One region of the Gemella sp. 27098_8_149 genome, then DNA from elsewhere that is predicted to be linked to it. Evidence: riboswitches for the same ligand, from Rfam matches in the RefSeq annotation. Region 1 holds a riboswitch; the other holds the start of a gene.
The links. A riboswitch is a leader RNA that binds a small molecule or an ion and turns the genes downstream of it on or off. The one in region 1 is predicted to bind thiamine pyrophosphate.

Region 1 (6,097 bases):
GACAAAACTTTTAATAATGTTGTATTTTTCATATTAGGAATTTTCTCCTTTATTTTGTATATTATTAGATATTAAATCGTTACCACTATTATAATACAAAAGCTATAAAAAATAAAGAAAAAAATGATAATTGATATCAACTATCCCTAAAAACAGGTCTTTTTTTCTCAAAAACTTCAAAAACAAGTCACAATTTAGACACAAATTAAAACAAGCTTGGAATTCACCAAACTTGTTTTAATAATAATTATTTATTAGTTTTTCTACGTAAGATAAATGCAGATAGTAAAGTTACTAATCCGAAGAAGCCTGTAGTTGCAGTATTAACACCAGTGTTTGCTAATGATTTTTTAACATTTACAGTAGTGACATTAGATTCTTTAGTGCTTACTGGAGTAGCTACAAACGTATCTTTAACTTCAGATTGTCCAAAGATATCATTGATAAGTGGTTTTTTATCTGATGTAGTAGTTGTTTCTTCAGTCAATCGTTTTTGTTCTCTAAGGTACCCATCTAAATCAAATTCAGGTTTTTCTAATATTGTAGCTTCTCCTTTAACTGTAATTGGCCCTTTATGGTTACTAATGAACCCATCTAAATCAAATTCAGGTTTCTCTTCAATTGCAGGTTCACCTTTAGCAGTTACAGGTGGTTTTTCTCTTTCAAGTCTTTCTTTTTCAGCTTTTTCCTTAGCTAGTTTTTCAGCTTCAATACGTTCTTTTTCAGCTTTTTCTTTAGCTAGTTTTTCTCTTTCGATACGCTCTTTTTCAGCTTTTTCTTTAGCTAGTTTTTCTCTTTCAATACGTTCTTTTTCAGCTTTTTCTTTAGCTAGTTTTTCAGCTTCGATACGTGCTTTTTCTTCTTTAGCTTTTTTATCGGTAGCAACTTTTTCATTTGCTTTAGCTTTTTCTTCATTTTGAAGTTGATTTACGATAGTTTTAGTAAGTGGAGTAGCTTTAGCCCAATCGAATGCAAAACGTGCAGGTGTATTTTTGTGGAATGGTCTACCACCAGCGTCAACATCAACTGTCACATTAACTACATCGTATTTTTCTTTACTTGTGAAGTGGTATAGTTTTTCGTGATTTGAACCACCAAGTTCAGTTAGAGTAGCAGTTGTACCATTAACTGTAAGATTTGTTAATTCACCAACGTATGGTCCGAATGCTAAATCTTTCGCAGTTACATAGTAGTGATATGTATCTCCAACTTTTTCAACACGAGTTTTTGATTTGTCGATTGCACCATCTCCCATTGATTTAGTGTTAGCAGTTGCATCCATCATTGTTAGTGGTACAAGATTATATTTAGGTTCTGTTATAGTTTTTGTAGTTAATGAATTTAAATTATATTCAAGGATCATTCGTTGAGTACCTGAACCAGTAGGGAAAGCTTCCATTACAGGAACGAATACTTGAGTATATGTTTCCAGTTTATTGTTAGCGTCGATTTTATTTTTGTCTACATTATAAGATAAAGTTTTAGGATAAACTGTGCGTCCAGGAAATTTTTTCTTGTATACATCTATAAAAGCATCTTTTTCATTTTCTGAATAATTTTCAACGATAGTCGTATCTTTAAACTCATTGTCTTGAATATCGTAGCGATTACTATGTGTTTTATCACCATCGTAATATTTTAAATCACCAAGGTAACCTTTCTGATTGAACAAATCAATAGGTTTGAAATTCACATTTACAGAGTATTGTCCATTTTTAACAATCAATTTTGTATTATCTTTGTCTAATCCAGCCGAGGCCATAGATGGATCCCCATCTTTACCGTAGAATTTAAATGCTTCTGATTTAATATCGTATGTACCATCTGGTAAATTCTTAACATCTTGAGGTACTGTTTTTGTTTCTACATCGCTTTGATTGTTAGTAGCAGTTGCTGCAACTTCAGTAGCGAATGCGTTGTGATCATAAGATTCTATTGCTGCGATTGCAGTGAATATTGCAGAAGCAGAAAGAACTTTTAATAATGTTTTATTCTTCATAATTATAGAAATTTCTCCTTAAAAATTGTATTTTGTGATTATAAAATTTATCATAACTATTATAATACAAGAGTGTCAATTAATAAAGAAAAAAGTGATAACTAATTTCATTTACAACCTAAAATAGACGAAATTTACAATAAAATTACATTGATAATTCACAAATTTGCCATATTTGAAAAGAGGTTAATTTTAAAATATGAAAAAATATTATTATAAAAAGTTCTATGATATAAAAGTAATTTAATTATATAAATTTTGTAAGCCCTTAAACTAAATTGTTGACATTTTATATTTTCTATGCTACGATTTAGAAAGTGAATAGAGTAAAATCACTGGGGGAGCCAGTAGGCTGAGATAACATAGTTAGACCCTTTGACCTGAACTAGATAATGCTAGCGTAGGAAACGTGAATATTTTCAAAATAGAATTAATCCAATGCAATTGGAAAATATACTATGAGTAATATATGTTTCAGAGTTCTCTTACGTTAGTAAGGGGACTTTTTTATTTATCATAAGTGATATTATTTTATACTAAAATTAAATATATTTAGGGGGATATACCTATGAAACTTATTACTGATATTATGGAAGAGAAGGCATTACCAATCGTTGATAAAATATATAATGATGGCTTTATTCAAGGATTAATTCGTGCTGATTTATCAGAGAAAGCAGTAGAGCACTATCTGAAAGCTGATGCACTTTATTTAGAGAACTTTAGCGATATTTATGCCATTCTTTTAGCAAAAAGTAATGATAAAGTTGAAAAAAACTTTTTCTTAGGTCAGATTAATTTTGTATTAAATGAGGAAATTGCTGCACACAAGAACTTAGCAGATTACATAGGGAGAGATTATCAAGAAATTATTAAAGGCGGAGAGTGGTATCCATCTGCAGACCATTATATAAAACATATGTACTACAATGCCTTTGCATTTGGTATGGCAGAAACACTAAGTGCAATGGCGCCATGTCCATGGATTTATAAAATGGTAGCTAGAAAGATTTTAGCTAATCACAATTTAGCTGAAGACCACCCACTAAAATTCTGGGTTGAGTTTTATGCTGATGGCTTAGTAGATGAAGTACTTACTGAGTATCACAAAATTATCAATCGTGAAGCTGAATTTATGAGTGAAGAAGGTAAACAAAGACTTATTAAAAACTTCTTAGAAAGTTGTGAACATGAACGTCGTTTCTTCAATATGGCTTATACACAAGAACGTTGGGATTTAGAGGTATAGGGCATGAGTAAACTAAATATTGCATTAACTATTGCAGGAATTGATCCAACGGGTGGAGCAGGAATTATGGCAGATCTAAAAAGTTTTCAAGCACGAGAAGTGTATGGAATGGCTGTAGTTACTAGTGTCGTTGCACAAAATACGTTAGGTGTTCAAATGATAAGAAATTTAGATTTAGATATATTAGAAGCGCAATTAAAAAGTGTGTTTGATGATATAACACCTGATAGTATAAAAACTGGAATGATAGCAAATGCTGATATGATGAAATTAATTAAGAAGTATTTACCTAAAGATGTTCCTTATGTTGTTGATCCAGTCATGGTTGCGACAAGTGGGGATAAATTGATAGACGATGTTGCGAGAAAACACCTAAAAGAAGAGATATTACCACTAGCAACTATTATTACACCAAATGTACCTGAAGCAGAAGAAATTGTTAATTTTAAAATATTAACAGAAGATGATGTTAATCGTGCAGGTAAATTCATTATCGATGAAGTTGGATGTAAGTCAGTCGTTATAAAAGGTGGACATCTAACAGGAGAAGCGAAAGATTATTTATTTTTAAATGATGGAACTAAAAAAGTATGGACTAGCGAAAGATTTAAGACCAACCATACACATGGAACAGGTTGTACATTTTCAGCAGTTATTACAGCAGAATTAGCAAAAGGAAAAAGTATTGTTGAAGCTGTAGAAATTGGGAAAAAATTTATTACAGCCGCAATTAAATACACACCAGAGCTAGGTCATGGAAATGGCCCTGTGAATCATATAGCATTTAAAGGAGATTTATAAATATGACAAGTTTAAAATTATTAAAAGAGAAAGCACCATTAGTAATTTGTATAACTAATGATGTAGTTAAAAATTTCACAGCAAATGGATTAGTAGCACTAGGAGCATCACCAGCGATGAGTGAATATCCAGAAGATTTAGAAGACTTATTAAAATATGCTGGAGGATTATTAATTAATATTGGTACATTAACAGATGAAACTTGGAAATTATACCAAGAGGCACTTAAAATAGCTGAAAAATACAATGTACCCGCAGTATTAGATCCTGTAGCTTGTGGAGCGGGAGCTTATAGAAAAAAAGTATCAGATGATTTAATCAACAATTACAAATTAGCAGCTATCAGAGGAAATGCTGGAGAAATTGCATCTTTAGTAGGAATAAATGTAGCTTCTAAGGGAGTTGATAGTGCGGGAGTAGATAATATTGATGAAATTGCCTTAGCAGCAAATGCTAAGTATAATATCCCTATAGTAGTAACTGGTGAAGTAGATGCTATTGCAGTCAACGGAGAAGTAGTAACTATCCATAACGGAAGCGCAATGATGCCTAAAGTTATTGGAACAGGATGCTTATTAGGGGCAGTTCTAGCAAGTTTTGTTGGACTAGAGAAAGGTGAAGAATTAAAATCATTAGAGACAGCTATGTTAGCATATAATATTGCCGGGGAAATGGCAGAAAAACGTCCTAATGGACATCTTCCTGGAACATTCAAAGTCGAATTTATTAATGCGTTATATGAAATCACTGATAAAGATATTGAAACATTTAAAAAGGTGAAATAATTATGTTTAATAAAGAACTATTAAAATTATATTTTATTTGTGGAACTACTACTTGCTTAGGTAAGGATTTATATACAGTAGTTGAAGATGCTTTAAAAGGTGGAATAACTTTATTTCAATTTCGTGAAAAAGGTGAAGGAGCATTAGAAGGTAAGGAAAAAGTAGAATTAGCAATAAAACTACAAGATCTTTGTAAAAAATACAATGTTCCGTTTATTGTTAATGATGATATAGAGTTAGCATTAGAAATAGATGCTGACGGAGTACATGTAGGGCAGGACGACCTAGGTGTTGATGAAATTAGAAAATTAATGCCTAATAAAATAATAGGTCTTTCTATAGGAAATGAAGAAGAATTTAAACAATCCAAAGTTGAATATGTAGATTATGTTGGTGTAGGACCTGTATATGTCACACAATCAAAAGATGATGCTGGCGGTGCTATAGGTTATGAAGGTCTAGAGTTAATGAGAAGATTATTACCACAAATGCCATTAGTCGCAATCGGTGGTATTCAGACACAACATATTAAAGATATTATGAAAACAGATGTTGATGGTATATCTATTATATCAGCAATCGCATATTCAGATAATATTGAAAAAACTGTTCGTGAAATGATCGAACAATTCTAAAATTAGCCTCCAAAGTTTAATCATTCCTTGATAATTTTTAAGGCATGATAATAATAGTAGAACAAAGAGTTAGATTAATTTTTTGTTCTACTTTTTATTATCAATTGATAAATATGAATATAAGTTATATAATTAGTGTGAAAAAAAGATTACTAAATAATAGTAGGAGGAATTTTTATGACGAATATAGTATTAATACATGGTACATGGTGTGATGGAACTGTTTGGGGAGAATTTGTTAATGAATTAGAAAAATTAGGTTTAAATGTATATACTCCAACTTTAAGATATCATGATTTACCTTATGAAGAAGTTGAAAAAAAGGTAGCAGATGTTAGTTTAGATGAATTTGCTGATGATATTGTAGATCTAATAGAAACGCTAGATGAAGCTCCGATTGTATTGGGGCACTCTTTAGGAGGACTTCTTGCGCAGAAAGTTGCTATGAAGACAAAGACTAAGGGGCTTATTTTAATGGGAACAGCACCTGCTGCAGGAATATTCGCTTTTTACCCAAGTATGGTAATTTGTTTCTATAAACATTTTCTACGTTGGGGATTCTGGAAAAAATCTATGCCACCGTATAAGCATGCCTTCTATGATTATTGTATGAATAATCAAGATGAAG
Region 2 (6,097 bases), on a different contig from region 1:
AATGAGAGGAAGATGGCTTATCATATTCAAAGGAAATGAGATGGATACGTTAACATATCATCTTGATTTTTTATTATATTTATTGTATAATATAAACATAAATGGGAGTGGATGAGTTCTGGTGTGCTCTCTAGTCTTCAAAACTAGTATGAGGGGTTAAGAGCCTCTTGGGTGGGTTCGATTCCCACACATTCCCGCCAGTTTTTTTATTTTTTTGAACATAGTAATGCCATCATGAATTTGGTTCATGATGGCATCTTTTTATTTATCTAGTATCAATAGTAGTATTGATACTATTGAGAAAAGTACTATAATAAAGAGACTTTTGATTTTATCAACAGTGTATTTATTATAATGTGTTCGAGGTTTGAAGTCTTCATAAGCATGGACTGTCATCGCCTCAGATATTTGAGGTTGCCAAGTTAATGCGATAAATATGGCTTTAGCATAGTAATAAGGCGACCAAAACGGTAAAAATATACCACGAAGACGACTAGATTTAGTAATCATTTGAGTCTCATATTGAATTCTTGGTAATGCTTGAATTACTACTAAGAGTCCGTATACGATATTTGAAGAAAGTCCGTGTTGTTCGAAATATTTTAGTAATTCTACAAGTGAAATATATGTTGCTGTGATTAATCCTAAGGCTGCAAAACTATATGTCCTAGAAAAAATTAATAGAGCAAATTTATAATTAGAACTATGAACAATGATAGCCCAAGCAGAACCTAATGCAGGTAAAAGTGGTACTAGGATGAAATATAGTAACTTTTTCCAGTATCTTGATAGACAAAAGTAGAGAATTGTTAAACCTATAATCACAAAATTAAGAACTAATAATTTACTAAATGAAATCCAAATAGTTAATAATAATACTATTAAGGCAAGGGTAGGACTAATTATTTTCTTTTCCATAATAATCCTCCTTTATATGATGTAGCGTGTTATTTGAAATTTCAATATGGTAATCGCTCCTATTATTTAGTGGCTCTAATCTATGACTTACAATAATAAATGATTGTCCAGTAAGTCTTTTATTTTCTTCAATCCAATCCATTATAAATGAGCAGGCTCTTTCATCAAGATGAGTAAAAGGTTCATCAAGAAGCAATAGCTCAGTTTTTTGGCTTAATAAACACATAAGTTGAATAAGTTTTCGCTGACCACCGCTATAATAATATAGACTTTTATCAAGTTCTTTTTCTAAATTAAATTCTTTTAAAAGTCTTTCTTGCCATAAGGTAGCGTGTTCCCAAATATCTTTTTGCATTGAAATCTCTTCACGAGGCATCAAGCTAATAAACTGTTGAAATGCATCTTGTAAACAAGTACTTATTTTTTTATATAACTTCCTTGATTTTTTTACCTTTTCTTCATTAAAGTATATCTTTCCATCGTATTTTTTTAATTGTGAAATAGCATGTAATAATGTTGTTTTTCCTGTTCCATTATCTCCCGTTAAAGTCGTAATTCCTTTAAATATATGAAAATTATCGATATTTAATAATTCTTTTTTCCCTTGTTGAATAGAAATATTTTCTAGTCTTAAAATTTGTTCAGATTGAGTGTTGTTGCATAATTTCACATTAGAATTTTTAGATGTTGGATTTGTTACCAACTCTAAATTCCCATCAGAAAGATAAGTAAAGGTGTCTGCATAATTCAAGTATAGTCGGTGCTCGTGATCGCATACGATTATAGTTACACCATGGTTGTTTAAGTCTTTTAGAAGATTCAGAAGAGAATTACGAGTCTTCTTATCAACATTGGCAAATGGCTCATCTAAAATTAAAATTTCACTTCCCATAGCTAATGCTACTGCAAATGCAGCTCGTTGACGCTCTCCCCCAGATAATGTATGAATGTGTTTTGTAGAAATTTCTTCAGTATTTGTAATAGACAAAGCGTAGTCTAATTTTTCATCAATAATTTGTGGCTCTAGACATAAATTCTCTAATGCAAATATTATTTCTTCTTCCAAAGTAGGCATAACAAATTGATTAATCGCATGTTGCATGACATACCCTATATTTTTAACATGTTCTTGCATAGGAATATCAACAATATTTTTCCCCTTGTAAGTAATTACTCCCTCGTAATGTTCTTTATTTAATTTACAAATAGTACGAAGTAGGGTAGACTTACCACTACCAATATTTCCGGTTAAAACTAACCAACTATGTTCTTTTATTTTTAAACTAACATTATCAAATAAGACTTTATCTTTAATTTTCAAAGAAAAATTATCGATTTCTATGATATTCATTATTTATTACCACTGTTTTGTACTTTATTTACGATGTTCAAGATTAGTTTAACACAGACAACTCCGAAGAAAAATACAGAAATAAAACGTACAATTAGAATTGCTAGAATCATACCTACAGAAAATGCTTCATAACCAGCTTGGAAATATTTATAAGCGAAGCTAAATAGCGTAATACCTACGGCAGAAAGGAATAGTGAAAATGTATCGTAGCGTTTGTATCTTGTAGCTAAGAAACCAACTTCAGATCCTACTCCTTGTACTAATCCTGAAACAAGAACCGCAGCACCAAAGTATGAACCATATAACATCTCTGCTAATGCTCCTAGAACTTCACCAAGTGTAGCACTACCTGGTTTTTGAATAAGTACTGCAGCAACTGGACCAGCCATAACCCACAACCCAAATAAAATTGAGTTTGCAAAAGGTGCGTACCCTACTGCTCCAAGAGCAGCTTTTAACGGAACGTAAACCAAGCTTGTTGCAAGGAATATCCCCCCGAATAAGAAACCTATTAAGGCTATAGTAATTATGTCCTTTGTAGACCATTTTTTCATAAGAAAAACCTCCTGTTATTTTTTATTCATTAAAACAACAAGAGGTATTTTTAAATTATATATATACTTTAAAATAGACTTGATAAAGATTAAACATTTTCCTACGGCTGTCCTAACAACATCAGGTTCTATGGGTATATTCTCAGCAAAAAGCACCCCAAATGTTTTAATGATTAGTTAAAATTATAACATGAGTTGATAACGGTGTCAAAAAAGTAGCTTACAGAAAAAATTTATTTAATTTTTTTAGCTAGCATAGTAGCAAAACGCAGTTTAAATCTATTACCATTAGCATCAGTCTTATGAAGCTGTCCGAAATCCTCATTATATTTAATAAATTCCCAGTCTTTATAATATTCTTTTAGTTCATTTTCTTTAAAAGTAAAAGGGAAAGGAAGTGGACAAGGTGCATCATCAGTAGACATTGCTGCTACTATCAAATTATAACCACCAATATTAGTTTGATTTTGCATATTTCTAATAACTTTAGGAATAGATTGTTCTTCGATAAACATTAAAACTACTGTTGAAAGAATGAAGTCATAGGTATTTCTAAGGGCTGCTGTGTTGATATCATAGCTTCCTATTTTAATATCTAAATTTTCAATTTTAGATGTTTCCATTAAAAATTCTAGAGCAGGAATATTATTATCTACGGCAGTCACCTCAAAACCAAGTTTAGAAAGAAATAAAGAATTACGACCTTGACCAGAGCCTAAGTCTAATGTTTTACAAGGCTTAATAGTCTTTAGGGCTTCTACTACTTCAGAATGAGCAGGGTTAATATCGTATTTGTTTGAAAAGTAGTTTTTAGGTTCGCAGTAGAACTCTAAGAAACATTCTAAGTCATCAGATAAAGGCGCGACACGATGCCATGCTTGCGGTTCTACAAAAGGAATATTACTCTCAGGAGTGAAAATGTGCTCAGCTATAACTTCATTATCTTCAGTTAATTCTGTAAATTGGAGTTTTCCTTTAAGAATAGTTAATTTTGCCCAGACGTCTTTTCTAGTATTGTGTTTTTGCCTAAATGGTTTAGGAAGTGTTTCGGCTGTCCAAAGTGGTAATTGTTTATAGCATACTAAGTTTTTTGTCATACTAATCTCCTTATTGGTTGTTAAGTTTAATTTAATTATATCATTTAAAATATAAAAATAAAATAGTAGGGGAATTTAGCGCTTATGTCTTTATGATGTTGAACTAATCTCTTTGTGTTATAATAAGATAGATAATAAATATAAGTGAGGTATTGAAAAAATGGTAAAAGTGTTATTTGTCTGTTTAGGAAATATCTGTCGTTCACCTATGGCAGAAGCAATATTTAGAGATATGGTAGAAAAAGAAGGTTTAAGTGAAAAAATACTTATTGATTCAGCTGCAACAAGTAGTTGGGAACACGGTAATCCAGTTCACAGTGGAACTAGAAAAGAACTTGCTAAAGTTGGTATCGGTGTAGAAGGGATGTATTCTCGTATTCTAAACGATAATGATTTAGATGCAGATTATATCGTGGGAATGGATGACAGTAATATAGAAAATATAAAAAAATTTATTGCAGGTAGAAAAACAGGAGAGGTTAAGAAATTATTAGAGTATGCAGGAGAAGATAGAATTATCGATGATCCGTGGTATACAGGAGATTTCAAAACAACTTTTAATGATGTAACTAAAGGATGTACGGCTTTATTAGATAAAATCAAGAAAGACAATCTTTAATAGGGTAAAATAGGATATGTACTAATATTAAATTACATGCAAGGAGGAAATGGAGTAGGAAAAGTTTTGAAGAGCTCAACAAGAAGATGTTGCAAAAACTATTGTTGACTTTGTAAGAGAAAGTATTTAAGGAGAAAATCATGATAAACATTAGAATGGTTGAATTAGAAGATGCGGAGAAATTAGTGAATATTTATAGACCTTATGTAGAACATACGGCAATAACCTTTGATTATACTGTGCCAAGTGTACATGAGTTTGAAGAGAAAATTTCGAAAGTTATACAAAGATATCCGTTTTTAGTATCAACAGAAGGAAATGACATACTAGGATACGCCTATGCTAGTGAGTTTTATCCAAAAGACGCATACAAATGGACAGCTGAGATTACAATCTACCTAGATGAAAAAGCTCGTGGTAAAGGTGTTGGAGAGAAGCTGTATTCTGAACTTGAAAAACAACTTTATGACAGAGGAATATGTAGATTGACATCATGTATTGCCTATCCAGATGAAGGGAGTATTTCTTTCCATGAAAAAAGAGGATTTAGAAAAGTAGCTCACTTTGAGAAAGTAGGTTATAAGTTTAATCGTTGGTATGATGTAGTTTGGTATCAAAAAGATATTAGAGAAAATATTGAATAGAAGAAAGCCCCACAAGAAAAGTCTTGTGGGGTTTAGTTTTTATTCTGACACTTTTTGAGCAAGTATTATAGCATATGGATAAGGAGAAGCTGTAATATTCTCAGAATAACTGATGATTTTCCAATCTTCATAATATTCCTTAAGTTCTCCTTCAATAAAAGTGAAAGGAAGTGGCATTAGAGGACGACCGTATTTTGTCGCATTTAATGCACTGACAATTAGGTTGTAACCATTAAGGTGTGTTTGTTGTTTTATGTTAGAAATAATACTTTGAATTCTTGTTGCATTCAAATACATGAAAACATCTGTAGAGAAAATAAAGTCATAACTCCCCTTAATATTAGCATTTGCAATGTCATGGTCAATTACATTTATATCTAGTTGTTCTTTAATAGAAATATCTGTTAATTCGTGTAAAAACTCAGCATTGTAATCTATTGCCGTAACATCAAAATCTAATAATGATAGGTAGAGTGAATGTCTACCCTTACCGGCACCAAGATCTAATGTTTTACAAGGACTAATAACTTTTATTGCATTGATAAATTCTGAATGAGGAGTATTTAATTTATACTTATTATAGAAATAGTCTTCACGCGAACAATAAAATTCTAGATTAAATTGTAAATCCGTAGAGTTAGGTGTAATTTTAAAAACACTGAGAGGTTCAATAAGTTCAACTTCACTTTTGGGATTTAGTGAATATTGTCTAATAATTTCATTTTCTAAATTAAGAAAAGCAAATTTCATTTTACCTTTTATGATTGTTAATTTTGTCCAAACTCCACTTTCTGTAAAGAAGCCCTCTTTATAAATTTTAGGTAAAGAGAGAGCAGTAACAGTAGGCGTACGTTTAAAACAAAGTAAGTTACTTTCCATATGCTGCTCCTTTTTGGATAATTTACTAACAT

Region 2: linked by a shared signal. The riboswitch ahead of O3801_RS05860 (ECF transporter S component) and the one ahead of tenA (thiaminase II) in region 1 are both predicted to bind thiamine pyrophosphate.

The regions. Positions count from the first base shown of each region.
Region 1 is NZ_JAPWCB010000025.1:1,698-7,794, reverse strand. Features, by position in the region: gene O3801_RS07955 (peptidase) at 1-32, opposite strand, end outside; gene O3801_RS07950 (hypothetical protein) at 248-1,999, opposite strand; TPP riboswitch at 2,327-2,424, shown strand; gene tenA (thiaminase II) at 2,568-3,248, shown strand; gene thiD (bifunctional hydroxymethylpyrimidine kinase/phosphomethylpyrimidine kinase) at 3,252-4,049, shown strand; gene thiM (hydroxyethylthiazole kinase) at 4,052-4,834, shown strand; gene thiE (thiamine phosphate synthase) at 4,837-5,469, shown strand; gene O3801_RS07925 (alpha/beta fold hydrolase) at 5,647-6,097, shown strand, end outside.
Region 2 is NZ_JAPWCB010000011.1:13,819-19,915, forward strand. Features, by position in the region: tRNA gene O3801_RS05845 (tRNA-Sec) at 104-200, shown strand; gene O3801_RS05850 (energy-coupling factor transporter transmembrane component T family protein) at 262-918, opposite strand; gene O3801_RS05855 (ATP-binding cassette domain-containing protein) at 899-2,269, opposite strand; gene O3801_RS05860 (ECF transporter S component) at 2,269-2,826, opposite strand; TPP riboswitch at 2,908-2,996, opposite strand; gene tehB (SAM-dependent methyltransferase TehB) at 3,060-3,923, opposite strand; gene O3801_RS05870 (low molecular weight protein-tyrosine-phosphatase) at 4,084-4,542, shown strand; gene O3801_RS05875 (GNAT family N-acetyltransferase) at 4,683-5,186, shown strand; gene tehB (tellurite resistance methyltransferase TehB) at 5,226-6,065, opposite strand.